4 regions of the Rhizobium sp. CIAT894 genome follow, and region 2 is predicted to be linked to each of the others. Evidence: riboswitches for the same ligand, from Rfam matches in the RefSeq annotation. Region 2 holds a riboswitch; each other region holds the start of a gene.

Region 1 (7,488 bases), 140 kb from region 2:
TTCACCGTCAGGTTGCGGATCCAGCCGACGTCATGGGCGCTGCGAATGCTTTCGCCGCGCAGGTGGAAGCGCCATGTGGCGAAGGAGTAGCCGAAGGTCGAGCGCACGACGAGCGAAGAGGTAATAACGGCGGCGAGCACCAGCGCTGTGATTGGGAAATCGCCGGTGATTTCGAGTGCCAGGAAGGTCATCGTGAGCGGCCCGCCGATGACGGCGACGGCAAGCGAACTCATGCCGACCACGGCATAGATCGCAGGCGTCAACGTCGCATCGGCGAAATAGGGGCCGCAATAGGCAAAGAGCTTGCCGAGCAGGGCGCCCATGAACAGCGAGGCGAAGAACAGGCCGCCCCTGAAGCCGGAGCCGATCGAGATCGCCGAGGCCAGCGATTTCAACAGAAAGAGGCCGATCAGCGCCGGGATCGCGACATCACGGGACAAATTGAGATGCAGGGCGCCGTGGCCGGCCGAGAGCACCTGCGGCGAGATCATCGCGAGAAGCCCGACGATGATGCCGCCCAGCGCCGGGCGGAAGGGCGGGGCGATAGAGCTCTTGCGCGCCAGTTCCTCGATGAAGGCGACGCCCTGCATGATGAGGATGCCGACGCCGGCGCAGAAGACGCCGAGCAGCAGCGCCGGGACGTAGTCGGCCGGCACGACCGAACCGAAGCTGCCGATATCGATGGTGAAATCGCCCTCAGCAAGCAGTCTTGCGACGAGCGTGGACACGAGGGCGGAGGTGACGACCGGCGTCAGCGACACGATCGTATACGTGCCGATGATCAGCTCGAAGGCATAGAAGGCGCCGGTCAGCGGCGCGTTGAAGGCGGCGGCGATGGCGCCGGCCGCGCCGCAGCCGACGAGCACGCGCAGGTCCGAGCGACGAAGCTGCAGCTTCAGGCCGAATTTCGAGGCGAGGCCGGCGGCAAGCTGGGTATAGCCGGCTTCCAGCCCGACGGAGGCGCCGAAACCGTTGGAGATCAGGTTCTGCACGGCAACGATGATGCTGTCGGTCAAGGACAGGCGGCCGCCATGCAGCGCATTGGCCTCGATCGGATCGACCATCGGCTTCTTGCGTCGCTTCGCCAGGATGAAAAGCAGCAGTCCAAGCAGGATGCCGCCGGCGACGGGGGCAGCGAGCAGCAGCAGCTTGTCGTCGATGGCAGACGAGCTCAGCCTTTCATCGTCTGATATGCCGAAGACCAGCTGGTGCAATTCATTGGAGACGAAGCTCATGGCGGTGACGGCAAGGCCCGAGGCGATGCCGACGATGGCGCCCGCGAGCGACAGGCCGACCTCGCTGCGTCGGGTCAGCGCACGCAGCCGCTCCGGATCAAAGAAAATACGCAGCGCGCGCAGACGGCGCCGATCCAATTTCATAAGCATGGCTAGACAACTAGGCGGGGAGAGACCCGGTCAAGGGCGGTGGCGCAGTCCGCTTGCCGTGCAATTGCGGCGAAAAGCCGGCGTGAGGGTCAAATATTTATGACGTAAGCCTCTGATAAAAGACGATATTTCTGGTGGAGTAAGTCGTGTTTGGGTGACCATTCCACCTTGCCGGCGGTTTGCCGGCCGCCAAGGCCGGTTGACTTCACCCCCGGGCTTGCCTAACCATCCCTCAACGGATGGTTCCGGATCGGTGTAGCGCCCTTCCGGATGAAAAGGGAATGTGACGGGGCGGACCCAAGCCGGGCGCCTTCATCACAGCCGACCCCGCGACTGTAGAGCGGTCAGGGTCTTCCATCCGGCATCGAGCGCTTCCGGCCGACCCTTGCAATGGCGCAGGCGGGCCGGATGGGCGACATGCCGGAAAAGCCACTGGACATGCATGGTGATCAACCGGGGTCGGACGCCTCTATCTCTACGAATCGTCCACCTCTTCACCGATGCGGCCGGGAAGGCGAGGCAGATCTGCTGGCACGATCAGGGGCGACCGGTGTCCGGTCCGCCCCGATCGCGGCCGATAACCGCGAGCCAGGAGACCTGCCATTCGTGCCGGGCGAGGAGCCCACCCTTGGGCAAGAGTCCCGCTGCCAGCACGGAGGTTGTTTTGGCTGAACGATTGAATTCGGTGCGGCCTGGTGCGGTGCGCATGGATTTCCCCTTCTCCCCCGCGGGGAGAAGGTGGCCCGAAGGGTCGGATGAGGGGGGCGGACGGCGCCCCCGTCATTTTGCCCTTCGCTTGTGCTCAGTGCATTCGCGGCTTCGCCGTTCACCCCCTCAACCGCCTGCCGGCACCTTCTCCCCGCTGGGGAGAAGAGGGATGTGGCACCGCCGCGCCCTCTCTAGCGGGGGCGCTGGCGTATGACGATCGCTTCCACCAACACCACCTTTATCCTCGGCGGCGCACGCTCCGGCAAATCCCGCTTCGCCGAAAACCTTGTCGTTTCAACCGGCCTCGACCGCCACTATCTCGCGACCGGGAGGGCATGGGACGACGAGATGCAGGCGCGCATTGCCCAGCACAGGGCCGACCGCGGCCCTTCCTGGACGACGCATGAGGAGCCGCTCGATCTCGTCGGCAAGCTTGCCGCCATCGACGGCGAGGGGCGTATCGTGCTGATCGACTGCCTGACGCTCTGGGTCACCAATCTGATGATGGAGGAGCGGGATATGACAGCGGAGTTTACAGCGCTCGCTGATTTCCTGCCTGACGCGAAGGCGCGGCTCGTTTTCGTTTCCAACGAGGTCGGCCTCGGCATCGTGCCTGACAATCGCATGGCGCGGGATTTTCGCGATCATGCCGGCCGGCTGCACCAATCGATCGCGGCGAAGGCCGCCGAAGTCTATTTTATCGCGGCGGGCCTGCCGCTGAAAATGAAGGGTTAAATCCATGAACCAGCAGAAGATTCCCGCAACCGTCATCACCGGCTTCCTCGGCGCCGGCAAGACGACGATGATCCGCAACCTGCTCACCAATGCCGGGGGCAAGAAGATTGCGCTCATCATCAACGAGTTCGGCGATCTCGGTGTCGATGGCGAGGTGCTGAAAGGCTGCGGCGCTGAGAACTGCACCGAGGACGATATCATCGAGCTCACCAATGGCTGCATCTGCTGCACCGTTGCCGACGATTTCATTCCGACGATGACGAAGCTTCTGGAACGGGAGCAGCGGCCCGACCATATCGTCATCGAAACCTCGGGGCTTGCCTTGCCGCAGCCGCTGGTGGCCGCCTTCAACTGGCCCGACATTCGCACCCAGGTGACCGTCGACGGCGTCGTCACGGTGGTGGACAGCGCGGCTGTTGCCGCCGGCCGCTTCGCCGACGACCATGATGCCGTCGATGCGCGGCGCGCCGAGGATGAATCGCTCGATCACGAAAGCCCGATCGAGGAGTTGTTCGAGGATCAGCTCACTTGCGCCGATCTCATCGTGCTCAACAAAACAGACCTGATCGACGTCGCCGGCCTTGGCCGCGTCCGTGACGAAGTCGCTTCCCGCACCGCGCGCAAGCCGGTGATGATCGAGGCGAAAAACGGCGAAGTGCCGGCCGGCGTCCTGCTCGGCCTCGGCATCGGCACGGAGGATGATATCGCCAACCGCAAGTCGCATCACGAGCTGGAGCATGAGGACGGCGCGCCGCACGATCACGATGAATTCGACAGCTTCGTCGTCGAACTCGGCGCCGTTGCCGATCCAGCCGGTTTCGTCGAGGCGCTGAAAACAATCATCTCGACGCATGACGTGCTGCGCCTCAAGGGCTTTGTCGATGTTTCGGGCAAGCCGATGCGCCTGCAGCTCCAGGCGGTCGGCAGTCGCATCGACCATTATTTCGACCGCGCCTGGGGCCCTGGCGAAACGCGCGCCACGCGCCTCGTCGTCATCGGCCTGCACGAAATGGATGAGGGCGCGGTGAGGGCGGCGATCGAGGCGCTGGCGTAAACCCATGCATCTGCTTCTGGCCCAACAGGGAACGATCAGCGACGGCGAGGAGGCGATCGACCTTGGGCAAACGCCGGGCGATATCCTGTTCCTGTCGGCTGCCGACAGCGAGCTTGCGGCAATCGCTGCGGCTCATGCCGGTGGGGCGATCGGCCATACATTAAGGCTCGCCAGCCTGATGAGCCTGAAGCATCCGATGTCTGTCGATACCTATGTCGAGCGCACGGCGCGCCACGCCAGGTTCATCGTCGTGCGTGCGCTCGGCGGCGCCAGCTATTTCCGCTACGCGCTGGAGGCGCTGCATGCGTGTGCGGCTCGCAATGGCACGCTGATTGCTGTGTTGCCGGGTGACGCCAGGCCGGATGCAGGGCTGGCGCCCTTTTCGAATATCGCCTCCGATGATCTCGATGCGCTCTGGGCCTATCTGATCGAGGGCGGTGACGCCAATGCGCGCGCCTTTCTCGATTATGCCGGGGCGATGCTGTCGGGCGAGGAGAAGCCGGCGCCGGCGGTGCCTCTGATGAAAGCCGGTATCTGGTGGCCGGGGCGGGGGCTGATCGGGGTGGAGGAATGGCGGCGGGTTGCCGGTTCGCATGTCGCGCGACCTTCGTGCGTCGAACGTGGGATGCCCCCCTCTGTCCTGCCGGACATCTGCCCCCTTGTGGGGGAGATGTCCGGCAGGACAGAGGGGGGTATGGTAGCGGAGGAGCGATTTGAACCCCCGACAATCGCCATCAGCTTCTACCGCGCCCTCGTGCAGAGCGGCGAAACCCAGCCAATCGAAGCGCTGATCGAAGCCTTGCAGGCGCAGGGTCTCAGGCCACTGCCGGTTTTTGCCTATAGCCTCAAGGATACCGTCTCGACCGGCATTCTCGAAAGCGCGTTTTCGGCGTTGAAACCCGATGTCGTGATCAACACGACCGGCTTCGCCGTCTCGGCACCCGGCGCCGATCGGCAGCCGACGGTGCTGGAGGCGAACGGGGCTGTGGTGCTGCAGGCGATCCTGTCGGCCTCGTCGCGGGATGTGTGGGCTGCTTCCTCGCAAGGCCTGTCGGCGCGCGATCTCGGCATGAACGTGGCGCTGCCCGAGGTCGATGGAAGGGTGCTTTCGCGCGCCGTCTCCTTCAAGGCCGCGGCACGCTACGATGCAGCTGTCGAGACAAACATCGTTTCCAGCCAGGCCGATGCCGGTCGGGTGCGTTATACGGCAGCACTTGCCGCCAATTGGGCGCGGCTGCGCGGGACGCCGGCACGGAACCGGCGCATCGCGCTTGTGATGGCGAATTACCCGAACCGCGACGGCCGGCTCGGCAACGGGGTCGGCCTGGATACGCCGGCCGGCAGTGTCGAGGTGCTTCGCGCGATGGAAGCCGCGGGTTATCCGGTCGCCGATATTCCAGCCGACGGCGACGCGCTGATCCGGCATCTGATGGAGGGGCCGACCAATTCGGGACATGACTGCCGCGCCATCCGCGAGACGCTATCCCTGAGTCGTTACAACAGCTTCCTCAATTCTCTTCCCAATCAGATTCAGGATGAGGTGAGGGCCCGCTGGGGGGATCCCGAGAACGATCCGTATTTTCGCGAGGGCGTCTTCGCACTGCCTTTCGCCCGCTTCGGCGGCATCCTCGTCGGCATTCAGCCGGCACGCGGCTACAATATCGATCCGAAGGAAAGCTATCATTCACCGGATCTCGTGCCGCCGCATGGTTATCTCGCCTTCTATGCTTTTCTGCGCCACGAGTTCGGCGCCGATGCCGTCATTCACATGGGCAAACACGGCAATCTCGAATGGTTGCCGGGCAAGGCGCTGGCGCTGTCGGAGACATGTTATCCGGAAGCGATCCTTGGGCCGCTGCCGCATCTTTATCCCTTCATCGTCAATGATCCGGGCGAGGGTACGCAGGCCAAGCGCCGGACGGCGGCCGTCATCATCGACCACCTGACGCCGCCTTTGACGCGGGCCGAAAGTTATGGGCCGCTCAAGGATCTGGAAGCGCTGGTCGACGAATATTACGAGGCCTCCGGCGGCGATCCCCGCCGCATCCGGCTGCTCAGCCGGCAGATCCTCGAGCTCGTGACCGATATCGGTCTCGACAGGGATGCGGGCATAGTGAGTGGCGAAAGCGAGGGCGAGGCGCTGAAGAAGCTCGACGCCTATCTCTGTGACCTCAAGGAGATGCAGATCCGTGACGGGCTGCATGTATTCGGCGTGTCACCGCAAGGGCGGCTGCTGACGGATTTGACGGTGGCGCTGGCGCGGGTGCCGCGTGGGCTGGGCGAGGGCGGCGATGCGAGCCTGCAGCGGGCGATTGTCGGGGATGCGCTGAAAAACCCCTCCCCAACCACTTCCGGGGTCGAGCCGCCGGTCTCGACCCGTCCTTCGGACCCCCACAAGGGGCAGGGACTTACCGCTGCGTTTGCGGCAACCTCTGCGCTGAAGGATGATGTGGAGGTGGCGCGCCCAGCAAGCCCCTCCCACCTGTGGGGAGGGGTTGGGGAGGGGTTTTCTTTCGACCCGCTCGACTGCGACATGGCCGCGCTCTGGACCGGTCCCAAGCCCCCGATCCTTGCCGATATCCTCGACGCTCCCTGGCGCAGTAACGGCGACACTGTCGAGCGGATCGAGCTGCTCGCTGCCAAGCTCGTTTCCGGTGAGACTGCATGTCCTGCAGACTGGGTGGCGACGCGGGCAGTACTCTCCGAGATCAGGACGCGGCTCAAGCCCTCGATCCTCGCCTGCGGTCCGGCCGAAATATCAGGACTGCTGGCCGGCCTCGACGGCCGCTTCGTCGCGCCCGGCCCCTCCGGCGCACCGACACGCGGGCGGCCGGATGTGCTGCCGACGGGCCGCAATTTTTACTCCGTCGACAGCCGCGCCGTGCCGACGCCGGCGGCCTACGAGCTCGGCAAGAAATCCGCCGAGCTTTTGGTGCGCCGCTATGTGCAGGATCACGGCGAGTGGCCAGTCTCCTTCGGGCTGACCGCCTGGGGCACGTCGAATATGCGCACCGGCGGCGACGATATCGCCCAGGCGCTGGCACTGATCGGCGTCAAGCCGCTCTGGGATATGAGTTCGCGCCGCGTCACGGGCTACGAGATCATCCCGCAAGCAGTGCTCGGGCGGCCACGCGTCGACGTGACACTGCGGATTTCCGGCTTCTTCCGCGACGCCTTTCCCGAGCAGATCGCGCTGTTCGACAAGGCGATTCGCGCCGTCGGCGCGCTCGAAGAGGACGAGGCCGACAATCCGATTGCAGAACGCATGCGCAGCGAGGCGGCAAGGCTTGCCGCCGCCGGTCTGGACGAGGGCTCGGCAAAACGGCGGGCGGGCTACCGTGTCTTCGGCTCGAAGCCCGGCGCCTACGGCGCCGGGCTGCAGGCGCTGATCGACGAGAAGGGCTGGGAGCGGCGCGCCGATCTCGCCGAAGCCTATCTCGTCTGGGGTTCTTACGCTTATGGCGCCGGCGAGGAGGGCAAGGCCGAGCGTGGCCTGTTCGAGGAGCGGCTGCGCTCGGTGCAGGCCGTCATTCAGAACCAGGACAATCACGAGCACGACCTGCTCGACAGCGACGACTACTATCAATTCGAGGGCGGCATGGCGGC
Region 2 (7,488 bases):
TTGACCATCGTCTGCCCTTTTTGCAGGGTCGTCAGGTTCAAATTGTCCATGATTTCCTCCATGCGACCGGCGCCCCGCACCGTCGCGGCCGGCATTTTGCGCTTGCGGGAGGCGTCAAACAAGTTTTCCAAAAGGATTAGTACCGTGATGACAATACGCCAGGCCCATCCGCAGTGCCCTGCCCCTCCGCGTGCGCTCGACGAAAACTTCTCCCAGCCCTCATTTCCATACTGTCGCCCGTATCCGATTGATGTATGGAGGGAACTCCCAAAAAGACGTGCACGGAGGCGGCGATGGATAACCAAGAAAAATCCAAGACGGAAAAGAACCTGACGAGCGGCGATCTCGACGAACAGGCGCTCTTTTTCCACCGCTACCCCCGCCCCGGCAAGCTGGAGATCCAGGCGACCAAGCCGCTCGGCAATCAGCGTGATCTGGCCCTTGCCTACTCGCCCGGCGTTGCCGCACCCTGCCTTGCGATCCGCGACAATCCGGAGATGGCGGCCGAATATACCTCGCGCGCCAATCTCGTCGCCGTCATCTCCAACGGCACCGCCGTTCTCGGCCTCGGCAATATCGGCCCGCTCGCCTCCAAGCCGGTCATGGAGGGCAAGGCCGTGCTCTTCAAGAAATTCGCCGGCATCGATGTCTTCGATATCGAGATCGACGCGGCAAGCGTCGAACAGATGGTCTCCACCGTTTCCTCGCTGGAGCCGACCTTCGGCGGCATCAACCTCGAAGACATCAAGGCGCCGGAATGTTTCGAAGTCGAGCGGCGTCTGCGCGAGAAGATGAAGATCCCCGTCTTCCACGACGACCAGCACGGCACGGCGATCATCGTCGCCGCCGCGATCCTGAACGGGCTGGAACTCGCCGGCAAGGCGATCGAAAACGTCAAGATCGTCGCCTCAGGCGCGGGGGCGGCCGCCCTTGCCTGCCTCAACCTGCTGGTGACCCTCGGGGCAAAACGCGAAAACATCTGGGTCCACGATCTCGAAGGCCTCGTCTATGAGGGCCGCACCGAGCTGATGGATGAATGGAAATCCGTCTATGCCCAGAAGAGCGAGACACGCACGCTCGCCGAAAATATCGGGGGTGCCGACGTCTTCCTCGGCCTTTCGGCCGCCGGCGTGCTGAAACCGGAACTGCTGGCGCAGATGGCCGACAAGCCGCTGATCATGGCGCTCGCAAACCCGACGCCCGAGATCATGCCGGATCTTGCCCGTGCTGCCCGTCCTGACGCGATGATCTGCACCGGCCGCTCGGATTTCGCCAACCAGGTCAACAACGTCCTCTGCTTCCCTTATATCTTCCGCGGCGCGCTCGATTGCGGCGCCGAGACGATCAATGAGGAAATGAAGATGGCCGCGGTGCGCGCCATCGCCTCGCTTGCCCGCGAGGAACCGTCCGATGTCGCCGCCCGCGCCTATTCCGGCGAAACCCCGGTCTTCGGCCCGGATTACCTGATCCCCTCGCCCTTCGATCCGCGCCTGATCCTGCGCATCGCCCCTGCCGTTGCCAGGGCCGCCGAACAGAGCGGCGTGGCGCGCCGCCCGATCCAGGATTTCGACGCCTATCTCGACCAGCTGAACCGCTTCGTCTTCCGCTCCGGCTTCGTCATGAAGCCGATCTTCGCCGCGGCCAAGGCAGCAGAGCGCAAGCGCGTCATCTTCTCCGAAGGCGAAGACGAACGTGTGCTGCGCGCCGCCCAGGTGCTGCTGGAGGAAGGCCTTGCCGACCCGATCCTGATCGGCCGCCCGCAGGTCATCGAGACGCGCCTCAAACGCTACGGCCTGCGTATCCGGCCGCTGCAGGATTTCGAGGTCATCAATCCTGAGGACGATCCGCGCTTCCGCGAATATGTCGATCTTTATTTTTCGCTCGTCGGCCGCCGCGGCGTCATCCCGGAAGCTGCCCGCACCATCGTGCGTACCAATACGACTGTCATCGGCGCGCTGGCGCTGAGGCGCGGCGAAGCCGATGCGCTGATCTGCGGCCTCGAAGGCCGCTATGAGAAGCACCTGCGCGACGTCCGCCTGATCATCGGCAAGCGTAAGGACGTCCGCGATTTCTCCGCCCTCAGCCTGATGATCTCGCAGCGCGGGGCCACCTTCTTCACCGACACCTACGTCACCTTCAATCCAAGTGCCGAGGAAGTTGCCGAGGCAACGGTGCTGGCGGCCGAGGAAATCCGCCGCTTCGGCATCACCCCGCGCGCCGCCCTCGTCTCGCATTCCAACTTCGGCTCGCGCGAATCCGAAAGCGCCACCAAGATGCGCAATGCCCTGCAGCTCGTGCGCGAGACTGCCCCCGATCTCGAAGTCGACGGCGAAATGCACGGCGAAAGCGCCATCACCGAAGCGCTGCGCAAACGCGTCATGCCGGATACGACACTGCATGACGAGGCGAACCTGCTGGTCTTCCCGAACCTCGACGCCGCCAACATCACCCTCGGTGTGGTCAAATCGATGACGGACGGCCTACATGTCGGCCCGATCCTGCTCGGCACCGCCCTGCCCGCCCACATCCTCGCTCCCTCGGTGACGTCCCGCGGTGTGGTCAATATGGCGGCATTGGCCGTCGTCGAGGCCTCGCAGCCGGCGTAGGCCGGCTCCTCATTTCGTCGTGCTCGGGCTTGTCCCGAGCACCTGCAAACGGGCTGATATGAAGCAGATCACGCACGGGATCTGGGATGGCCTTTGAAACCACTTCGACACATGTCCTGATGCCACAAATATCAGGCATCCGGTAAGGACAAGCGCCCTCTGTCGGCGAGCGTATCCGCGCATTCGTTTCCGGCAATGCCCGAATGCCCCTTGCACCAGGCAATCGTCACCAGGGCGTTCAAGGAGAGCTGAAGGTCGACCGTCTTCCAGAGTTCCGCATTGGCGATCGTTCGGCTCCGGGCATTCCCATTCGGGCTGCTTTTCTTCCAGCCGTTGTTCTTCCAGATATGTCGCCGGCTGTTGCAGCCTTTGACGGCATAGACGGAATCCGACCAGATGATTGCGGCTTCGCCCTTTGCTTCGCTGTTGATCCACATGACGGCCTTGAGCACGGCGATCAATTCAGTCGCATTATTGGCCGAATCTTCGACGCCACCGAAGCCGGATGCGATTTCGGCGACATCGCGATAAGCAACAAAAGCCCAGCCCCCGCGCCCGGAAACAGGTTCATAACAACCGTCCACGAAGACCTGGAGACCGCGTTGGGCATCTGGTAGGCCGAATGTCGTTGCGGCGAGGTGAAGCTCGCCGGAAATGCCAGTCATTTCTCCGCCCTTTTTCGCCTTCACCGTGCCGCCGCGCAGGCCAGTGCGATCTGCGACCGGCCTGCTATCCCCAAGCGGACATTGAAATTGAATCGTCCGCCGAGTCAAGCATTGACGTCAGCTAGCCCCTCCCCACCTCCCGTAACGGAAGATGCCCGCAGCCGCTGGAAAAAATCGCGAAAATGCGCTAAGAATTTAGCTGAGCTTCTTAAGAGAAACACGCTAAGAGAAACCACGCGGCGAAGTGACGTCGCATCGATCTTCGACCGCATGCTCATTCCGGGACGAGCCGTGAAACGCCGAAACCTCTCTCTTGTCCTTCTTCTTGCGTTGGCATCGCCCGCCGCCGCGCAGTCCAGCGCTATCTGCAACGACCTGCGCGGCCGCCTCGCGGACCTGCCGCGATCGATCGGCAACGGCAACGGCCCGGAAGCGCGCCAATATTCCAGCGCCATGGCCGAGCAGAACCTCGAGCTGCGCAAGGTTCGCAACGATCTGCGCAGCTACGGCTGCACCTCGGGGAGCATGGTCGTGATCGGCGGCGAGAATGCCGATTATTGCTCAGAACTCTCGCAGGCAGAAGCCCGGATGATCGACAATATCCGCTATCTCCAGGATCGGCGCGACGAACTGCGCAGCCAGGGCGATGACGGCGCGCGCCGGGAACTGATGGCCGCTCTGGAGCGCAACGGCTGCAACAGCGAAAATTTCTATGCGCCGTCCGAACGCAGCGCCGACGATCCCGCCCCCAGCATCGAGGAACAGGCGATGCGCGGCGACACCTTCATTCCGCTCGGCGGCGGTGGAGAGGTCGATCCGCGTTACGGCCTGCCGCGGGCGGATATGCTCTCTCCCATCAGCACCATGTGTGTGCGCAGCTGCGACGGTGGCTTCTTCCCGATCAGCTCGAACGCCACCTCGGTCGATTTCGGCCGCGATGCCCAGACCTGCGCCAAGATGTGTCCCGGCATCGAGACCGAACTGTTCTATCGCGACGTGACCAGCACCGAAGCCTCGAACATGATCTCGGTCGCAACCGGCACGCCTTACAGCGCCATGAAGAACGCCTTCGCCTACAAGAACCGCTCGCCCGGCGAAAAGTCCTCCTGCGCCTGCAATCTCACCGCCTATTACGATGAGATGCGCGGCAAGCAGACGTTAAGCGAACCGCCGCAGCAGGGCTCGATCACCACCATCCGCACCAATCCGCCGGTAAAAGATACTGCGGCAGCAACAGCCCCGCAGCCATCCGTTCCCGATCGTCCCTATGACCCCGCACAGAACAAGGTCCGGCAGGTCGGCCCGCAATTCCTCGCCGGCGATCAGGGTTCGATCGACCTCGCCAATCCGGCAACGCCGGGGCCGCAGCCGCAACAGCAGTGATTGGCCGAGCCGGGTTCGAAGCGACGCCGTTCAGCGCTCGCTCCGTCCCCAGCCGTCGTGAAACACGAGTTCCTCGAGCGGCAGCCGCTGCCGCCAGCCTTTGACGGAAAGTTCCGGCTCGTCGTAGAGCCGATCGACGAAACCGGCGCAGAGCCAGGCGACCACCTCGACATGCTCGGGTATGCCGAGAATGGTCTTCAGGTCGCCTTCCCGAAAGATACTGACCCAGCCGATGCCGATCCCTTCGGCGCGGGCCGCAAGCCAGAGATTCTGGATCGCGCACACTGTCGAATAGCTATCCATCCTGGGATTGTGCGTGCGCCCCAGCACCACGCTGCCGCTGCGGGTGGGATCGCAGGTTACGCATATGCCGAGCGGCGCCTCGACGATGCCTTCGAGCTTCAGGGAGCGGTAGGCCTGCCGCCGCTCGCCCTCGAACATCAATGCCGCCTCCTCGTTGGCCTTGGCAAAAGCCTCCCGGATGCGCGTTCGCACAATTGGACTTTTCACCAGAATGAAATTCCACGGCTGCATGAAGCCGACGGAGGGCGCGTGATGGGCAGCCGTCAGCAGCCGCGCCACGACATCGTCGGGCAAGGGGTCGGGCAGGAACTGGCTGCGCACGTCGCGCCGCGTCATGATCGCGTGATAAACGGCCTCGCGTTCGGCCAAGGAAAAACCGGACGCCACTGACAGGGCATCCTCATCAAAGGGTCGCATCGTCAAATCCCCAACAACGCAACCGCCCGCCGTCCGCGCGGGTTGGGTCTATCTTGGCAGGCCGGTCTTCTGACTTGGCGTCATCCGTCTGCCGCAGCCTTCCCGGCAAAAGCCAGTGGCGTAATGATGCGGCAGGCGTCGGCCTTACAGCGTTGGGCACGTTCCGGTCTCGCACCGGATTCCCGATTCTCCCGCCTCACCGGCGGGCACCTGACGGCGCATCTATTTCAGGAAACGGATGCCGCGGCAAGCCGAAGCGCAATAGCGAGCCCCACCCGCGGCGGTTTGAAGCGGCTCGAAAAACCCCTTCATCGATCGTTTCTATGGCCTTATCACCGCCGAAGGCGTATGCACGATGCAGTCCCTCGCAGCATCCCGGTTGCCCGTGCCCCGCCTGACGCCCATGATCCTCGCGGTCGCCCTGTTCATGGAACAGATGGATTCGACCGTGATCGCCACCAGCCTGCCGGCCATCGCCGTCGATATCGGCACGTCGCCGATCGCGCTGAAGCTTGCCGTCACCAGCTATCTCGTGGCGCTGGCGATCTTCATTCCGATCAGCGGCTGGATGTCGGATCGTTTCGGCGCACGTAACGTCTTCCGTCTGGCGATCTTCGTCTTCATGATCGGCTCGGTCGCCTGCGCCTTTTCCAATTCCATCGCTGCCTTCGTCGTCTCGCGCCTGATCCAGGGAGCCGGCGGCTCGATGATGACGCCTGTCAGCCGCCTGCTCCTGGTCCGGGGAACGCCGCGTCATGAACTGGTCGATGCCATGGCCTGGCTCACCATTCCCGCGCTGATCGGCCCGATCATGGGGCCGCCGATCGGTGGTTTCCTCACCACCTATCTCACCTGGCACTGGATCTTCTGGATCAACGTCCCGATCGGCGTCGCCGGCGTCATCCTCGTCACGCGTTTCCTGCCGGCAGTCGAGCCGCGCAGTCCGCGGCCGATGGATTTTCCGGGCTTCTTCCTCTGCGGCATCGGCTTTTCCGGCTTCGTCTTCGGCCTGTCGGTCATCAGCCTGCCGGCCGTGCCCGTCATCTACGGTTACGTCACGGTGGCAATCGGCATTCTTGCCGGCCTCCTCTATCTCCTGCATGCCCGCCGCGCCGCCTATCCGCTTCTCGATCCGAAAATGTTCCGCTACCCGATGTTCCGGGCGGCGATCCTCGGCGCCTCCAATTTCCGTATGGGGCTCGGCGCCCTGCCCTTTCTGATGCCGCTGATGCTGCAACTCGGCTTCGGCCTGACGCCGCTGCAATCGGGCTCGGTCACCTTCGTCAGCGCGCTCGGCTCCATGGGGTCGAAATTCGCCGCCTCGCGCACCTTCAATGCCTTCGGCTTCCGCACTGTCATATCGATCACCACTTTGCTGGCGGCCATCTTCCTCGGCATCAACGGGTTCTTCACCGCTGCAACGCCGCTGCCGCTGATCATGGCCTGCCTGCTGATCGGCGGCCTGTTCCGCTCCATGGCCTTTTCGGGCGTCAACGCCATGGCCTTCGGCGATGTCGACGATGCCGACAGCAGCCAGGCGACCGCGATCAATGCCGTCGCCCAGCGCATCTCGATGGCGATGGGTGTGGCGATTGCCGGCGGTATCCTCGAAATTTCGAGCGGTTTTCACGGCGGCAGGCTGCTGGTTTCGGATTTTCACATCGCCTTCTTCAGCGTCTCGGCAATCTCGGCGCTGGCCTGCATCACCTTCCTGCGCCTGCCGCGTGATGCCGGCGCGGAACTGACGACGCGCCGCCGCAAGCATCGCCGGACCGAGCCCGAAGAGGCCATGGCGGAAAACAGCCCTTAATTCCGCATGAAAGACCGCTCTCGGCGATCAAGGCCGGCCGTCCCGGAATAGGAGCCGGTCCGTTCCCGTATCCCATTCTACTTTATGATTTATTCACACATCGCAGACACACTGCATCTGCGCGTTTTGGGTCGCAAGGGGGACATGGGCATGAGTGCTCATGCTGCGACCGCCGGCGTGGATGCCCGTGTTGATAGGCTGGTCGAGAAAGTATTCGACTGAGCCGCGTTTCGAGGCCCCCGCGGCATGTTCCAATTTTTAAAAACGATGCCTCTGACAGCCAAGCTGGCCGCGATTATCGTTG
Region 3 (7,488 bases), 270 kb from region 2:
GCGCTGGGCGAGGTGCTGGATGGGCGCATGAAGGCCGGGGATGTTCAAGCCTTCGGTCAAAACCTCGGCTTCGATCTTGCCGGCGCACGCCGCTGGCTGGAGAAGCGGGCAGGGCAGGCGCCCGCGGTGAAGGCCTTCTTCGAACCTCACACATGCAGCGTGCAATATGTCGTTTCCGATCCCGCGACGAAAGGCTGCGCCATCATCGACCCGGTGCTCGATTTCGACGAGATGTCGGGGGCGACGGGAACTTCCAACGCCGATGCCATCCTCGCTTATATCGAAAGCGAGGAACTGGCGGTCGAGTGGATTCTCGACACGCATCCGCATGCCGATCATTTCTCCGCCGCGCACTACCTCAAAGGAAAGACCGGCGCACCGACGGCGATCGGCGCCCATGTCACCGACGTCCAGGTGCTCTGGAAGGAAATCTACAACTGGCCGGCACTCGAAACCGACGGCTCGCAATGGGACCGGCTGTTTGCCGATGGCGACACTTTCGAGATCGGCGGGCTTAAAGCCCACGTGATGTTCTCGCCCGGCCATACGCTTGCCTCGGTGACCTATGTCATCGGCGACGCCGCCTTCGTGCACGACACTGTATTCACACCGGATTCCGGCACGGCGCGCACCGATTTTCCCGGCGGCAGCGCCAGCGCCCTCTGGCGCTCGATCCAGGCCATCCTGTCGCTGCCCGAGGAGACCCGGCTCTTTTCCGGCCACGACTATCAGCCTGGCGGCCGCCACCCGCGCTGGGAAAGCACGATAGCCGCCCAGAAGCGCGCCAATCCGCATATATCAGGCATCGACGAGGCCGGCTTCGTGGCGTTGCGCCAGGCGCGAGACCGTACGCTGCCGAAACCGAAGCTGATGCTGCACGCGCTGCAGGTGAATATTCGGGGAGGCAGATTGCCGGAGCCGGAGGAGAACGGCCGGCGGTATCTGAAGATCCCGCTGGATGCGTTGTAGGAACGCGGGGGAGCAGCGCTGCGGCGCGTGCTTCGAGGCTTCGCCCTTGCGGGCTGCGCACCTCAGCATGAGGGGCGTTGGCGGATGCCGCGCCCGCGATAGCTGGAACTGAGAAGGCGGCGCTAACGCTTACGAACGCCGTATCCTGAGGAGGCGAGGATGCTGGCATTGCACCGGCCAACAGCGCTCCCCGTTCCGTCGCCATTTCTCACCCACCCCAACCCTATCCCCGCAATAATCATTGACGTCGCCCAGGCCGGCGACGTAACTGGGTGTGACGGTTCCCTGAAGATGACTCCAAGGGGATTAATAGGGAACACGGTGAGGACGACCCAGTAGGGACCGAGACCGTGGCTGCCCCCGCAACTGTAAGCGGATTGTCGATCATCTCAGCTGTGGCCAGCGACCGGCCATCTCTGAAGGGCTGATAGCCCCGCCACTGCGATATATCGCGGGAAGGCGGATGAAACGACGGATATCCGCAAGCCAGGAGACCTGCCGTCAATCACGATCCAATCAACCGGGCGGGGATGCCCGGACAAGGAGCAGACATGATTGACCTTCTGAACCTTCGCCGAATTCCGGCATGCATCCGTCTCGATTGGGCCTCCTGCGGTTAGCGCACGTCTCAGCGTGCCTTCGGCCGCATGTGCGGCATAACCGTACTTTTTCCCTTCAATCGAGGTTTTTCATGCGCCAGATTCTCGCCACCATGACATTTGCCTTCGGGCTGATCGGCCTTGCGGCACCGAGCCTTGCCGCCACCCAATATCCTTTGACCATCACCAATTGCGGTCAACAAGTAACGTTCCAGAAGGCGCCGTCGAAGATCGTTTCGATCGGCCAGGGCATGACCGAAATTCTCTTCTCGCTTGGCCTTGCCGAGAAAATCACAGGCACGGCCGTCTGGGTCGGTCCGGTGCTGCCGCAATATGCCGACGCCAACAGCAAGATAAAGCGTCTTGCCGACAATGATCCGAGCTTCGAATCCGTCGTCGGGCAAGAGCCCGACCTGGTGGCGGCCGAGTTCGAATGGCATGTCGGCGCGCAGGGCTCGGTCGGCAAGCGCGAGCAGTTCGAGGATCTCGGCATCAACACCTATCTTTCGCCGGCTGATTGCGTCGCCAAGGTCAACACCGATGGCGGCGACGGCGTGCGCAAGGAGCTGTTCACGATGGAGCTGATCTATCGTGAAATCGCCGAACTCTCTGAAATTTTCGACGTGAAGGAGCGCGGCGATGCGCTGATCTCCGAGCTGAAGAAGCGCGAGGCCGATGCTGTGGCTTCGATATCGGGCGCAGCGGGCAAGAACCTGCCGGTCGTCTTCTGGTTCTCCAGCAAGGAGGTCAATGGCGACGCCTTCATTGCTGGCAAGAACAGCGCGCCTGCCTATATCCTGAAGACGATCGGCGCCAGGAATGTCGTCACGACCGAGGAGGAATGGCCGCTGGTCGGCTGGGAAACCATTTCCGAGGCGAACCCCGCCGTCATCGTGCTCGCCACCATGGACCGGCGCCGCTACGCCGCCGACGATCCCAAGGTGAAGATCGATTTCCTCCAGAACGATCCTGTCGTCAAGGAACTGGATGCGGTCAAGAACAAGCACTTCGTGATGATGGACGCGCAATCGATGAACCCGACGATCCGCACGATCGACGGCATCGAGACATTGGCGGAGGGCATCAAGTCCTTCGGCCTGTCGCAGTGACGGCAATGTCGGTCAGGCAGCAGGGATGGTGGGCGCTCGGCGCGCTCACCATTGCTGCCTTCCTTCTTCTCGGGCTGATGATCAGCCTTGCCGTTTCGATCGGCGAGATCGCGATCCCGCTGGCGACCACAGCGGAGGCGGTCTCCAACCGGCTGTTCGGCACGCAATTCGAACTCAGCCGTATTCACCAGGGCATCGTTTGGGATTATCGGCTGAGCCGGGCACTGGTTGCTGCCAGCGCCGGCGCGTCGCTCTCGCTCTGCGGCGCCGTGCTGCAGGCGCTGCTACGCAATCCGCTGGCCGAACCCTATGTGCTCGGCATCTCCGCCGGCGCCTCGACGGGGGCTGTCTGCGTGATGATCCTCGGCTTCGGCTACGGTGTTCTCGGCCTGTCGAGCGGCGCCTTCATCGGTGCAGTCGTCGCCTTTTTGCTGGTCGGCTTCCTGGCGACGGGGGTTGGGGGAACCGGCGAGCGCATCATCCTGTGCGGCGTCGCCGGCTCGCAGCTCTTCAATGCGCTGACCTCTTATATCGTCACGACATCGGCGAATGCCGAGCAGGCGCGCGGCATACTGTTCTGGCTTCTGGGTTCGCTCAGCGGCGTGCGCTGGCCGGATGTCTATCTCTCGGTGCCGATCGCGCTTGCCGGTTTCCTCATTTGCATGGCGCATGTCCGGGCGCTCGACGCCTTCGCCTTCGGCACGGATGCCGCCGCCTCGCTCGGCATTGCCGTGCGCCGCGTCCAGATCCTGCTGTTCGGCCTGACGGCGGCGATGACGGCAAGCGTCGTCAGCATGGTCGGCTCGATCGGGTTCGTCGGCCTGGTCATTCCGCATGCCGCCCGCTTCCTCGTCGGACCGGGGCATCGGCGGCTGCTGCCGGCAACGGCGCTCGGCGGCGCGATCTATATGGTCGGCGCCGATATCGTCTCTCGCATCATCATCCCGCAGCAGGTGCTGCCGATCGGCGTCGTCACCGCGCTCTTCGGCGCGCCGGCCTTCGCCGTCATCCTCTATCGCGTGCGGAGGAGCGCATGAGCATTACGATCGACGCGGTGAGTTTTGCCGCCGGCGACACGGTCATCGTCAATGGCGTCAGCCTGACGGTGGCAAAGGGCAGGGTGCTCGGCCTGCTCGGGCCGAACGGCTCCGGCAAATCGAGCCTGCTGCGGCTGATCTGCCGCCTGCGCAAGGTCCGCAGCGGCGTCATCCGGCTGGGCGAAGACGATATCGCTTCGCTGTCGCGCGCAGCCCTTGCGCGGCGCATCGCCTTCGTGGAGCAGCAATCGACGACCGAGACGCAGCTGACGGTGCGCGACGTGGTGCGGCTCGGCCGCACGCCCCATCGCGGACTGCTCTCGCCCTGGGGCGAGCAGGACGATGCCGCGGTCGACGAGGCCTTGTTGCGGGTCGACATGCGGGAGCGGGCGGGTCAGCTCTGGCAGACGCTGTCGGGCGGCGAGCGCCAACGTGTCCATATCGCGCGCTCGCTGGCGCAGGCGCCGGGTGAACTGCTGCTCGACGAGCCGACCAATCATCTCGATATCCAGCACCAGCTCGACATCCTCCGGTTGATCTCGAAGCTCGGCATCACCTGCATCGTCGCGCTGCACGATCTCAACCTGGCGGCAATGTTCTGCGACAGCCTGGCGGTGCTTCAGAAGGGCGAGGTCGTCGCCTCGGGCGCGCCGGAGAATGTGCTGACGGAGGATCTGATCGGCCAGGTTTTCGGCGTTCGCGCCCATGTCCAGAAATCGGCCGTGCATGGACGGCACCACATCCAATACGTCCTGGATTGAGGAATGGCCTTTTTCCCGGACTGGCGTATGATTTCCGAGGGCGCTTGCGCCCGGTCGAACGGAGTTTCGAGATGCTTGAACGAAATCAGTTTCCCCTGCGCCCCGTCGTCCCCGGCTTCGCTGTCGCCTGGGTCGCCATCATTTCAGGCGCGAGCGTCGCTCTCAGCCTGATTTTTGCCTGCGTCACGCCCTTCGTGGCCTTGGCGGCGGTATCGGCGGTCATTCTTCCCCGGCGGATGGCGGTGACGGCGGTTCTGCTGGCCTGGCTCGCCAACCAGATGGTCGGATATCTCGTGCTCGGCTATCCCCAGACTTGGGACAGCTATGCCTGGGGTCTGGCGATCGGTATTGCCGCATTCGCCTCCCTGGCGGCAGCGCTCGGCGTGCTTCGTCTTGCGGCCGGCCTGACCGTCACCGCGGCCGGCGCCTTCCTGGCCGGCTTCGTTGCCTATGAAGGCGTGCTCTTTGCCGTAACGGCGGTGCTTCCGTCAGGCGAGGGCGCATTTTCGGCGTCGGTCGTGGTGAATGTCCTGCTGATCAATTCTCTGGCCGCGATCGGCCTGGTCTGCCTTCACGCCGGCGCGGCGGCCGGCCGTGCGTTCGTTGCAAGACAGCCGGGACCGGCGCTGCCTTAGGCACAAAGACCTAAGGCGCCGGAAACCGCATCACCTCCCGCAACAACGCAATGACCTCTGAGACTGACGGCCCTCTGACCGATGGCGGCACTGCGCGTTCACAAAATTCGCGCCAGACGAACAGCGTCAGTTCCGCGCCGTCCGTTGCGGTGTCTCCCGGTCCTTCTGCAAAATTCCCAAGCAGGCGATATCGGCTGTCCTTCCAGATAACCGGGCGTGTGCCCGTATCGGCCGATATAGACGCGCTGAGCGTTCAAGTCTCGTTTCAGCGCGCTCTGAGCCCTTGCGAGCAAAGGGCCGAATTCGCTCAACGCCTTTTCGGACAAATCCGAGAGATCGGTCGTGTCGATCTTGGAGCCGATCATGAGATAGCCGGGAAGGGCTGAGTTCACACGGTGGTTCACAAGCCATCCCGCGGTCTCGGCGACATGAAAGTGCTGGGGAATCTGCAAGCGCCGCCTCTTTCGCTTTCGCAAATGAACATTTTGATGCCGGAGAATAAGCCCTTCTGCGAGGGCTGCAACGGCGATCCGGGAGATCGACCCCGACTCGCTCTCGGCTTCGCGGTGCTTGCTCGCAAGCCCAACGAGCACGTATGGGTGGCGAGCGGCAAGGCGCGGAAGTGAAATGCGCCATGCATGGGTTGAGATCGTCGCCGGCAACGGCTATCTGGTTCCGACCTGCAAGCGGACCCTCCGCGAACGACAAGGCGTACAGCTCCCATGATCCCTGATTTCCTCGTCACCCATTCCGGTGGCTTCCATGCCGATGAATTGCTGTCGAGCGTTATCCTGACCCGGCTTTTCCCGCAGGCGCGCATCGTTCGCAGCCGGGCGCCGGAATGGATCACGCCAGGCCAAGACCGGATCATCTACGATGTCGGCGGCGCCTATGACCCTGTTCGCGGCATATTCGATCACCATCAGCGGGGCGCGCCGATGCGCGACGATGGCCAGCCCTACAGCTCGTTCGGCTTGATCTGGAAGCATTACGGCCGTGATTATCTCGCGGCCTCCGGCCTTCCCGAGGCACATGTCGAGGTGATGCACAGCTCTTTCGATGCGAGCTTCGTGCTGCCGATCGATCTGACCGACAACGGTGCGCTCAGCCCCTCGGGGCCGTTGGCGGGCTTGACACTGCCGGTGCTGCTGGAGACCCTGAAACCGGTTTTCGACGCAACGGAACCCGGGGCCGACGATCGCGCCTTCCACGCAGCACTTGCCATTGCCCGCAGTTTTGTCGAGGCAAAGATCGCCCAGAGTGCCGCAAAATTGCGGGCCGAAGCGATGGTGCATCGGGCAATCGAGGCTGCGGGGCAGGGGCGTGTTCTGGAGTTGCCGCGGGGAATGCCCTTCCGTCCCGCCATCGTCAAGGCGGGCGCCGATCACCTGCTGTTCGTCGTCCACCCGCGCGAAAAGGATTGGTGCGTGACCGGTATCCGCCGCGCCGAGGAGGGCTTCGAGCTCAGGGCCGATCTGCCGGCAGCCTGGGCCGGTCTTGCCAATGGAGAGCTTGAGGCGGTTTGCGGCGTCGAGGGCGCGAGCTTCTGCCACAACGGCCGTTTCATCGCTGCCGCCAAGACCCGCGAGGCAGCACTTGCAATGGCCGAGTTGGCGGTCGAGGAGGCGCTTTCGACCGGCGTGTAATGGCGCTATCCGCGTCTGGTCCAGCCGATATCAAATGCGTTGAGGTGGCCCCAACCGGGAAGCGATTGACTTGCATCCGCGAAGGACTAAGCTTTGGGCCATAACAACCACCACCCACACGCGAGAGATAGTGGACGGTGTGAGTGGCTGGCGACCTTGAGGAGGATGAGGTTTGCCATGGATTATCGTGTCGTTCTGCTGATTGCTGCAGTTGTGACTGCCCTTTTCCCCGCTAACGCCGGGGCGCAGGAGGGCGACGCGACGGCGGGTGCTGAAGTTTTCAAGAAATGCGCGACTTGTCATATCGCCGATTCCGATACGAACAAGGTCGGTCCGTCGCTGAACGGGGTGCTCGGCCGCAAGGCCGGGACGCATCCCGATTTCGCCTATTCGGCCTCGATGAAGGCTGCCGGCGACGGCGGTCTCGTCTGGGACGAGGCGACGCTGCGTGACTATCTCCACAATCCGAGAGTGAAGGTGAAGGGCACGAAAATGGCCTTTGTCGGCCTGAAGGACGATCAGGAGATCACCAATCTCATCGCCTATCTCAAGCAATATTCGAAATGACGGGCGATATTCCAAACGATGGGCAAGATACTCCGAATGGCGGGTCGCGGACTATGCGGCGCCTGCCTAAATCGCCGTAATTGCCGATATTTTCTATCTGTGCGATAATAAACAGGGACTTTTTGCGGAATGCGGTTTCACGGGTCAACCTGCTCGAGGAGGAGC
Region 4 (7,488 bases), 1.5 Mb from region 2:
GCTGTGGGGAAACAAGCGCGGCGTCTGACGCTGTCTGAGCCTAAAGCGCGTCGCGATCTTTCAGATTCGCTCCTCGCGCTTTAGCTCTTTGTTTTTACACATGTCGTTGCGGCAAAAGCGCTTCGGGCTTTGCCTGGGAAAACCGCGGCACACTTTTGCGCAACATGTTCTAACGCTCCGGAAAAGCGAAGACATCGACAGGCTCTCCGAGCCCGCGCAGCGGGAAGGTACCCAGGCTGTCCATGTCCTTGGCGCAGTCCGCCATTTCGACGAAGGCCCGCGACAAGAGCACCGGACGCTTGACCTCTTTGGTCAGGCTTTCCAGCCGCGAGGCGACATTGACCGCCGGGCCGATGACGGTGAAATCCAGCCGCCGGCGCGAGCCGATATTGCCGTACATGACGTCGCCGACATGCACGCCGACGCCGTAACGCAGCGGCTCGCGCCCCATGCGCAGATGCTGCTCGTTCAACTCGGCCATCGACGCCTGCCCTTCGCGGATCGCCTGCAGCAGATCGAGGCAGGCGGTTTCCTTGGTCAGCGGGAAAATCGCCAGCAATCCGTCGCCCATGAATTTGAGGATCTCGCCGCCATAGCGCTCGATCGGATCCGACATTGCGTCGAAATAGTCATTGAGCAGGTGGATGACATCGTCGCGCGGCCAGAGATCGGAAATCGCCGTAAAGTCGCGCAGGTCGCAGATCATGATCGCCGCGCCGACAGTGGCGCCGCTGCCGCGCGTCGTCACGCCCGACAGGATCTGCTCGCTCGCATGCGGCCCGACATAGGTCTGCAGCAGCGTGCGCGCCATGATGTTCTTCAGCCTGATTTCGCTGACGAGGGTCAGTGCCGGCAGGAGATCGCGCAGGAAATCGACATGCTCGCGCTCGAAGCCGCCCGGCCGGCTGGTGGAAAATGTCACGACATGCCGCTTGCCGAGGGTGTGCTCGAGCGGCCAGGCGATATATTCGGTCAAGCCGTCGTCATGCAGGTCCTGATAGAATGAATCCAAGTCGCCGACGGCTGCGCCTTCCAGCTGCCTGCGCACCTCCTCCGCGCCCTGATGGATCGCGTTGACAGGACTGTTCAGGAACTCCGGCGTGTTTTCGACGCCATAGGCGAATGTATCGATCTTCGCTTCCGCCAGTCCCTCCTTCCAGAGAAGGCGAGCACCTATCCATTGCGGGTGGTTCACCCTGAAATGCAGCGTCGCCCGCGCCACCGGCACGCCGGCCGCCAGCAGCTTCCCACACATGTCCACCAGGATATTGTCGATGAAACGCTCGCCCCGCGTCTCGTTCACCAGCCAGTCGAGAATCCGTCTCCGGCGAATCGGCCAGACGCCTTCGTCCGCCTCGACTGAGGTCCCGACCTTGTTCAAAAAAGACGACATCTAAAACTCCCGCTACGCCACTTCACTGGCGAGTGCCGAACTCAATTTTCCCGCTGAATGTGGTCGATGGGAAAGCAAATGATAAGGGGAGGTATCGATTAAACCTCAGAAATCCCAGTCCTCGTCTTCGGTCGCCACGGCCTTGCCGATCACATAGGAGGAACCGGAGCCGGAGAAGAAGTCGTGGTTCTCGTCGGCGTTCGGCGACAGCGCTGACAGGATCGCCGGATTGACCTTGCAGGCCTCGGCCGGGAAAAGCGCCTCATAACCGAGATTCATCAGCGCCTTGTTGGCGTTGTAATGCAGGAATTCCTTGACGTCTTCGGTCAGCCCGACTCTGTCATAGAGCGCCTCGGTATATCTGGCCTCGTTGTCGTAGAGCTCGAGCAGCAGGTCAAAGGCGAAATCCTTGAGTTCCTGCCTTCTTTCTTCCCCGAGCAGCTCCAGCCCGCGCTGGAACTTGTAGCCGATATAATAGCCGTGCACCGCCTCGTCGCGAATGATCAGCCGGATCATGTCGGCCGTATTGGTCAGCTTGGCGCGGCTCGACCAGTACATCGGCAGGTAGAAGCCGGAATAGAACAGGAAGCTTTCGAGGAAGACGCTGGCGACCTTCTTCTTCAGGGGATCGCCGGAGGCATACTGCTCCATGATCAGCGCCGATTTGCGCTGAAGGAATTCGTTCTCCTCCGACCAGCGATAGGCATTGTCGACATCGGGCGTCGAGCAGAGCGTCGAGAAAATCGAGGAATAGGAGCGCGCGTGCACCGCCTCCATGAAGGAGACATTGGAAAGCACCGCCTCCTCATGCGGCGTTATCGCATCCTCCATCAGCCTGATGGAGCCGACACCGTTCTGGATCGTGTCGAGCAGCGTCAAGCCGGTGAAGACGCGAATGGTCAGCTGCTGCTCGGCCGCCGTCAGCGTCGCCCAGGACGGAATGTCGTTCGACAGCGGCACCTTTTCCGGCAGCCAGAAATTGCCGGTCAACCGGTTCCAGACCTCGAGATCCTTATCGTCCTCGATGCGGTTCCAGTTGATGGCGCGCACGCGGCTGATTGGCTTTATGGATATGTTCATTGGATGGTCTTTCTTCCACAAATTCTAACGGAGTGCGGAGCCCCCTCACCCTGCCCTCTCCCCGCTGGGGAGAGGGGAACGCCGTGCAATCGGCTTGTCTCTTCTCCCCAGCGAGGAGAAGGTGCCGGCAGGCGGATGAGGGGGCTACCAGCTCGAAACTCTCGGCCAGCAGCCCAAACTCACAGCGTACAAGACACACACCCCTGCACCTCGGTACCGGACAGCGCCATCTGGCGAAGGCGGATGTAGTAGATCGTCTTGATGCCCTTCTTCCAGGCGTAAATCTGCGCCTTGTTGATGTCACGTGTCGTCGCCGTATCGCGGAAGAACAGGGTGAGCGACAGGCCTTGGTCGACATGCCGGGTCGCCGCCGCATAGGTATCGATGATCTTCTCCGCCCCGATCTCGTAGGCGTCTTGATAATAATCGAGATTGTCGTTGGTGATGAACGGCGCCGGATAATAGACGCGGCCGATCTTGCCTTCCTTGCGGATCTCGATCTTCGAGACGATCGGATGGATCGAGGAGGTCGAGTGGTTGATGTAGGAGATCGAGCCCGTCGGCGGCACCGCCTGCAGGTTCTGGTTATAGAGGCCGGAGGTCATGACCGCCGTCTTCAACGCCGCCCAATCATCCTGTGTCGGAATATGGATTCCTGATTTGTCGAACAGCGCCTGCACCTTCTCGGTCGCCGGCTTCCATTCCGTTTCGATATATTTGTCGAAATAGTCGCCGGAGGCATATTTTGAATTTTCGAAGCCCTTGAAGCTCTGGCCCCGCTCGACCGCCAGCAGGTTCGAGGCGCGGATCGCGTGATAGGTCACCGTATAGAAATAGATATTGGTGAAATCGACGCCTTCCTCCGACCCATAGAAGATGCGCTCGCGGGCGAGATAGCCGTGCAGGTTCATCTGGCCGAGCCCGATCGCATGGCTTTCGTCATTGCCCTTCTCGATCGACGGAACCGAGGCGATATGGCTCATATCGGAGACCGCCGTCAGCGCCCGGATCGAAGTCTCGATCGTCTTGCCGAAATCGGTGGAATCCATGGCCGCGGCGATATTCAGCGAGCCGAGATTGCAGGAAATATCCTTTCCGAGGTGCTTGTAAGAGAGGTCGTCATTGTAGTCGCTCGCCTCGCTCACCTGCAGGATCTCCGAGCAGAGATTGCTCATCGAGATGCGACCCGCAACCGGGTTTGCCCGGTTCACCGTGTCCTCGAACATGATGTAGGGATAGCCGCTCTCGAACTGGATCTCGGCGAGCACCTGGAAGAATTCACGCGCCTTGATCTTCTTCTTCGAGATGCGGGCGTCCGCCACCATCTCCCGGTACTTTTCCGTCACCGAAATCTCGGTGAAGGGCACGCCGTAGACACGCTCCACGTCATAGGGCGAGAACAGGTACATGTCCTCATTATTCCTGGCGAGTTCGAAGCTGATGTCAGGCACGACGACGCCGAGCGACAGCGTCTTGATGCGGATCTTCTCATCGGCATTTTCCCGCTTGGTATCGAGGAAACGCATGATGTCGGGGTGATGGGCGTTAAGATAGACGGCACCCGCACCCTGGCGCGCGCCGAGCTGGTTGGCATAGGAGAAACTGTCTTCCAAGAGTTTCATCACCGGAATAATGCCTGACGACTGGTTCTCGATCTGTTTGATCGGCGCGCCGGCCTCGCGGATGTTCGTCAGCGACAGCGCCACGCCGCCGCCGCGCTTCGACAATTGCAACGCCGAATTGATCGACCGGCCGATCGATTCCATATTATCCTCGACCCGCAGCAGGAAGCAGGAAACCAGTTCACCGCGCTGTTTCTTGCCGGCATTGAGGAAGGTCGGCGTCGCCGGCTGGAAACGGCCGGAAATGATCTCGTCGACCATATCGCGGGCAAGGGCTTCGTCGCCCCGCGCCAAGGTCAGCGCCACCATGCAGATACGGTCTTCGTAGCGCTCGAGATAGCGCTTCCCGTCGAATGTCTTCAGCGTGTAGCTGGTGTAATATTTGAAAGCGCCGAGGAAGGTCGGGAACCGGAATTTCCTGGCATAGGCCTGGTCGAACAGGTCGCGGACGAAATTGAAGGAATACTGGTCGAGAACCTCCTGCTCGTAATAACCTTCGGTCACGAGGTAATCGAGCTTTTCCCGGAGATTGTGAAAGAACACGGTGTTCTGGTTCACATGCTGCAGGAAATACTGCTTCGCCGCCATGCGGTCCTTGTCGAGCTGGATCCTGCCCTCGTCGTCATAGAGGTTCAGCATCGCGTTCAGCGCGTGATAGTCGAGCGTTTCCGCCGCTTTCAAAGGGCGTTCGCCGGCGGGATGAGCAAAAGTGTTATGCGGTTTTGCGCCCACATCCCGCGTCAGAGTTGTTCCCGTGTCCAAAATCGTTCCATTCCGTGTTTGACGTTGGCGACATCCTCGGCCGTGCCCATGAGCTCGAACCTGTAGAGGTAGGGCACCTGGCATTTGCGCGAAATCACGTCGCCGGCGAGCCCGTATGTCTCGCCGAAATTGCTGTTGCCCGCGGCAATCACGCCCCGGATGCGTCCTCGATTCTCCGCATCGTTCAAGAAACGGATCACCTGCTTGGGAACGGCACCCTTGCCACCGTCGCCGCTATAGGTCGGTACGATGAGAACGAAGGGTTCGCCGATATGGAACGCCTCTGCGCCGCTAGAAGGAATGCGCACCGCGTGCATCCCGAGCTTGGCGACGAATCGATGGGTGTTCTCCGATCGGCTGGAATAATAGACGATCAGCCCCATCGCCGTTTTCCGGTCAGGAGAGCGCGCTGATCATGTCGGGACGGAAACCCGCCCAATGCCGCTCGCCGGCAATGACGACGGGCGCCTGCATGTAGCCAAGGCTGCGGACGCGATCGAGCGCTTCGGCATCCTGCGAGATATCGACGATATCGTAATCAACGCCCAGGCGGTCGAGGGCGCGATAAGTGGCGGTGCATTGGACGCAAGCAGGTTTGCTATAGACGGTAACGCTCATCATCTTCCTCGTGATGTCAAAGAATTCAGGACGCAATACTGGGATCGGGCGCCTTGCGACGTCCGGGGCAACGCTTGATGCTGATCTGGCAAAGTCGGCGGTTTAAACGCCCGATACGATCCCTTTCGGGATTTGCGCGGACGGCGGCCTTGATGTTGTGGACATGACTTCAACCCCGAACTGCTCATGCGGACGTTCGGGGCAGAGCAACAGTCGCGGATCCTTCCGCTTCATGCGCGCGACCTTCCGGACACCCCGCCCGTGGACATCTCGTTCAAGGCAGGTCTCCTGGCTTGCGGGTCGAAGCACCCTGCCCCAGCCTTCCCAAGGCATCATGCCTCAGTGACCTGAAATCGGACAGTTGCTCGCCGCTCACAGTTGCGGGGGCAGCTCCGGCCTTGTTGCGCCGTCATGGCGAAACGCACCGTATTCCCGTCTTAGCCCGCGATCCTGACGAATCGAAGGAACCTTGAACACTAGATATAGTATCTGAATCAAAAATCGCGTCAACGGGTGGTTTGCGCATCGCGTTACGGCAGGTTTGAAATCGCTGCGTTCCTGTGAAAAACATGGATAATAAAGGCTTAAACAAAACGAACTGTGGAGAAGGCCGTGATGAGCAGGCCAGCCTGGTCGGCTCCCAGGCTGCTGACAAACCACAGCAAAACCCTTGACGTCATCCCAGGCCTTGTGCCGAGGATCTACGCACGATCAATTAAGTATTTGAAAATAAACGTTTTCCCGTCAGGAAATTACCGTAGTTAGATGCTCGGCACACGGCCGAGCATGAAGGAGGAGACTTTGTCGGCAAACCGAGAGCCGGCCTGACTGAGGATCGGCTCCGCTATTTTCAATTCTCGATCAGGCCCGAACCGGCAGCAGTCTTCACGCCGCCACCGGAAAAACATTCATCCCTTTACGCGAAGCAGCCTGAGCGCGTTGATCGTCACCAGCACGGTGGCGCCGGTATCGGCGAGAATCGCCGGCCAGAGCCCGGTAATGCCGGCGATCGTCGTCACCAGGAACACCCCCTTCAGCCCGAGCGCGATGGTGATATTCTGCAGGATGTTGCGCATCGTGCGTTTGGACAGTTCGATCATCCGCGCCACATCGCCGACACGTCCATGCAGCACGGCGGCATCCGCCGTCTCCAGCGCCACATCGGTGCCGCCGCCCATGGCGATGCCGATATCGGCAGCGGCCAGCGCCGGAGCGTCGTTGATGCCGTCGCCGACCTTGGCGACGATGAAGCCCTGGTGCTTCAATTCGCCGACGACTTGCTGCTTGTCCTCCGGCATCATCTCGCCACGCCAGTCGATGCCGAGCATGCCGGCAACCGCTGCCGCCGTCCGCCTGTTGTCGCCCGTCAGCATCATTGCCTTGACGCCGGCCGATTTCAGGGCGGTGAGCCCGGCCTGCGCATCCTCGCGCGGCTCGTCGCGCATGGCGATCAGGCCGGCCGCAACACCATCGACGAGCAGCACCGAGACACTCTTGCCTTCATCGTTCAAAACAGTAATGCGCGCATCCTTTTCGCCGTCGAGTGCTCCGCGCTCGCGGGCTGCGGACGGCGACAACAGGTCCAGCGTCTGACCGCCGGCCTTGCCGCTGACACCCTTGCCCGGCAGTGCTTCCAGTTCGAAGGCCGGCGGCACGGGAAGGCCGTCGGCCTTGGCGCGGTTGAGGATCGCCAGCGCCAAGGGGTGGCTGGAGCCCTGCTCCAGCACCGCCGCGCGCGACAAGATCTGCGCTTCGCTCAATCCGAAGGAAACGATGTCGGTCACTTGAGGCTTGCCTTCCGTCAGCGTGCCGGTCTTGTCGAAGGCGACCATCGTCACCTTGCCGAGCGTTTCCAGGACGGCGCCGCCCTTCATCAGCAGCCCGCGCCGCGCACCCGCCGAAAGCGAGGCGGCGATCGCCGCCGGCGTCGAAATGACGAGCGCGCAAGGGCAGCCGATCAGCAGGATGGCAAGGCCCTTATAGACCCATTCACTCCACAAACCGCCGAGCAGC

Evidence for each region. Region 2 has a riboswitch for cobalamin ahead of bluB (5,6-dimethylbenzimidazole synthase). Riboswitches for the same ligand answer to the same signal wherever they lie in the genome.
Region 1: it holds a riboswitch for cobalamin, as region 2 does, so the genes downstream of both, cobU (bifunctional adenosylcobinamide kinase/adenosylcobinamide-phosphate guanylyltransferase) here and bluB (5,6-dimethylbenzimidazole synthase) in region 2, are expected to answer to the same signal.
Region 3: it holds a riboswitch for cobalamin, as region 2 does, so the genes downstream of both, RHEC894_RS13430 (ABC transporter substrate-binding protein) here and bluB (5,6-dimethylbenzimidazole synthase) in region 2, are expected to answer to the same signal.
Region 4: it holds a riboswitch for cobalamin, as region 2 does, so the genes downstream of both, nrdH (glutaredoxin-like protein NrdH) here and bluB (5,6-dimethylbenzimidazole synthase) in region 2, are expected to answer to the same signal.

The regions. Positions count from the first base shown of each region.
Region 1 covers NZ_CP020947.1:2,562,557-2,570,044, reverse strand. The annotation lists gene RHEC894_RS12745 (chloride channel protein) at 1-1,385, opposite strand, end outside; cobalamin riboswitch at 1,609-2,005, shown strand; gene cobU (bifunctional adenosylcobinamide kinase/adenosylcobinamide-phosphate guanylyltransferase) at 2,304-2,828, shown strand; gene cobW (cobalamin biosynthesis protein CobW) at 2,833-3,882, shown strand; gene cobN (cobaltochelatase subunit CobN) at 3,887-7,488, shown strand, end outside.
Region 2 covers NZ_CP020947.1:2,422,054-2,429,541, forward strand. The annotation lists gene RHEC894_RS11980 (FAD-binding oxidoreductase) at 1-50, opposite strand, end outside; gene RHEC894_RS11985 (NADP-dependent malic enzyme) at 294-2,606, shown strand; gene RHEC894_RS11990 (ribonuclease H) at 2,738-3,271, opposite strand; gene RHEC894_RS11995 (DUF2865 domain-containing protein) at 3,563-4,654, shown strand; gene bluB (5,6-dimethylbenzimidazole synthase) at 4,685-5,374, opposite strand; cobalamin riboswitch at 5,416-5,603, opposite strand; gene RHEC894_RS12005 (MFS transporter) at 5,778-7,184, shown strand; gene RHEC894_RS12010 (HAMP domain-containing methyl-accepting chemotaxis protein) at 7,431-7,488, shown strand, end outside.
Region 3 covers NZ_CP020947.1:2,690,629-2,698,116, reverse strand. The annotation lists gene blh (bifunctional sulfur transferase/dioxygenase Blh) at 1-969, shown strand, start outside; cobalamin riboswitch at 1,231-1,487, shown strand; gene RHEC894_RS13430 (ABC transporter substrate-binding protein) at 1,661-2,677, shown strand; gene RHEC894_RS13425 (iron ABC transporter permease) at 2,683-3,714, shown strand; gene RHEC894_RS13420 (ABC transporter ATP-binding protein) at 3,711-4,475, shown strand; gene RHEC894_RS13415 (hypothetical protein) at 4,547-5,110, shown strand; partial or broken gene RHEC894_RS13410 (HIT family protein) at 5,121-5,562, opposite strand; gene RHEC894_RS13405 (MYG1 family protein) at 5,833-6,756, shown strand; gene RHEC894_RS13400 (cytochrome c family protein) at 6,934-7,323, shown strand.
Region 4 covers NZ_CP020947.1:3,931,947-3,939,434, forward strand. The annotation lists gene queE (7-carboxy-7-deazaguanine synthase QueE) at 1-28, shown strand, start outside; gene RHEC894_RS19320 (adenylate/guanylate cyclase domain-containing protein) at 170-1,393, opposite strand; gene nrdF (class 1b ribonucleoside-diphosphate reductase subunit beta) at 1,499-2,473, opposite strand; gene nrdE (class 1b ribonucleoside-diphosphate reductase subunit alpha) at 2,653-4,857, opposite strand; gene nrdI (class Ib ribonucleoside-diphosphate reductase assembly flavoprotein NrdI) at 4,836-5,240, opposite strand; gene nrdH (glutaredoxin-like protein NrdH) at 5,254-5,475, opposite strand; cobalamin riboswitch at 5,736-5,962, opposite strand; gene RHEC894_RS19345 (heavy metal translocating P-type ATPase) at 6,384-7,488, opposite strand, start outside.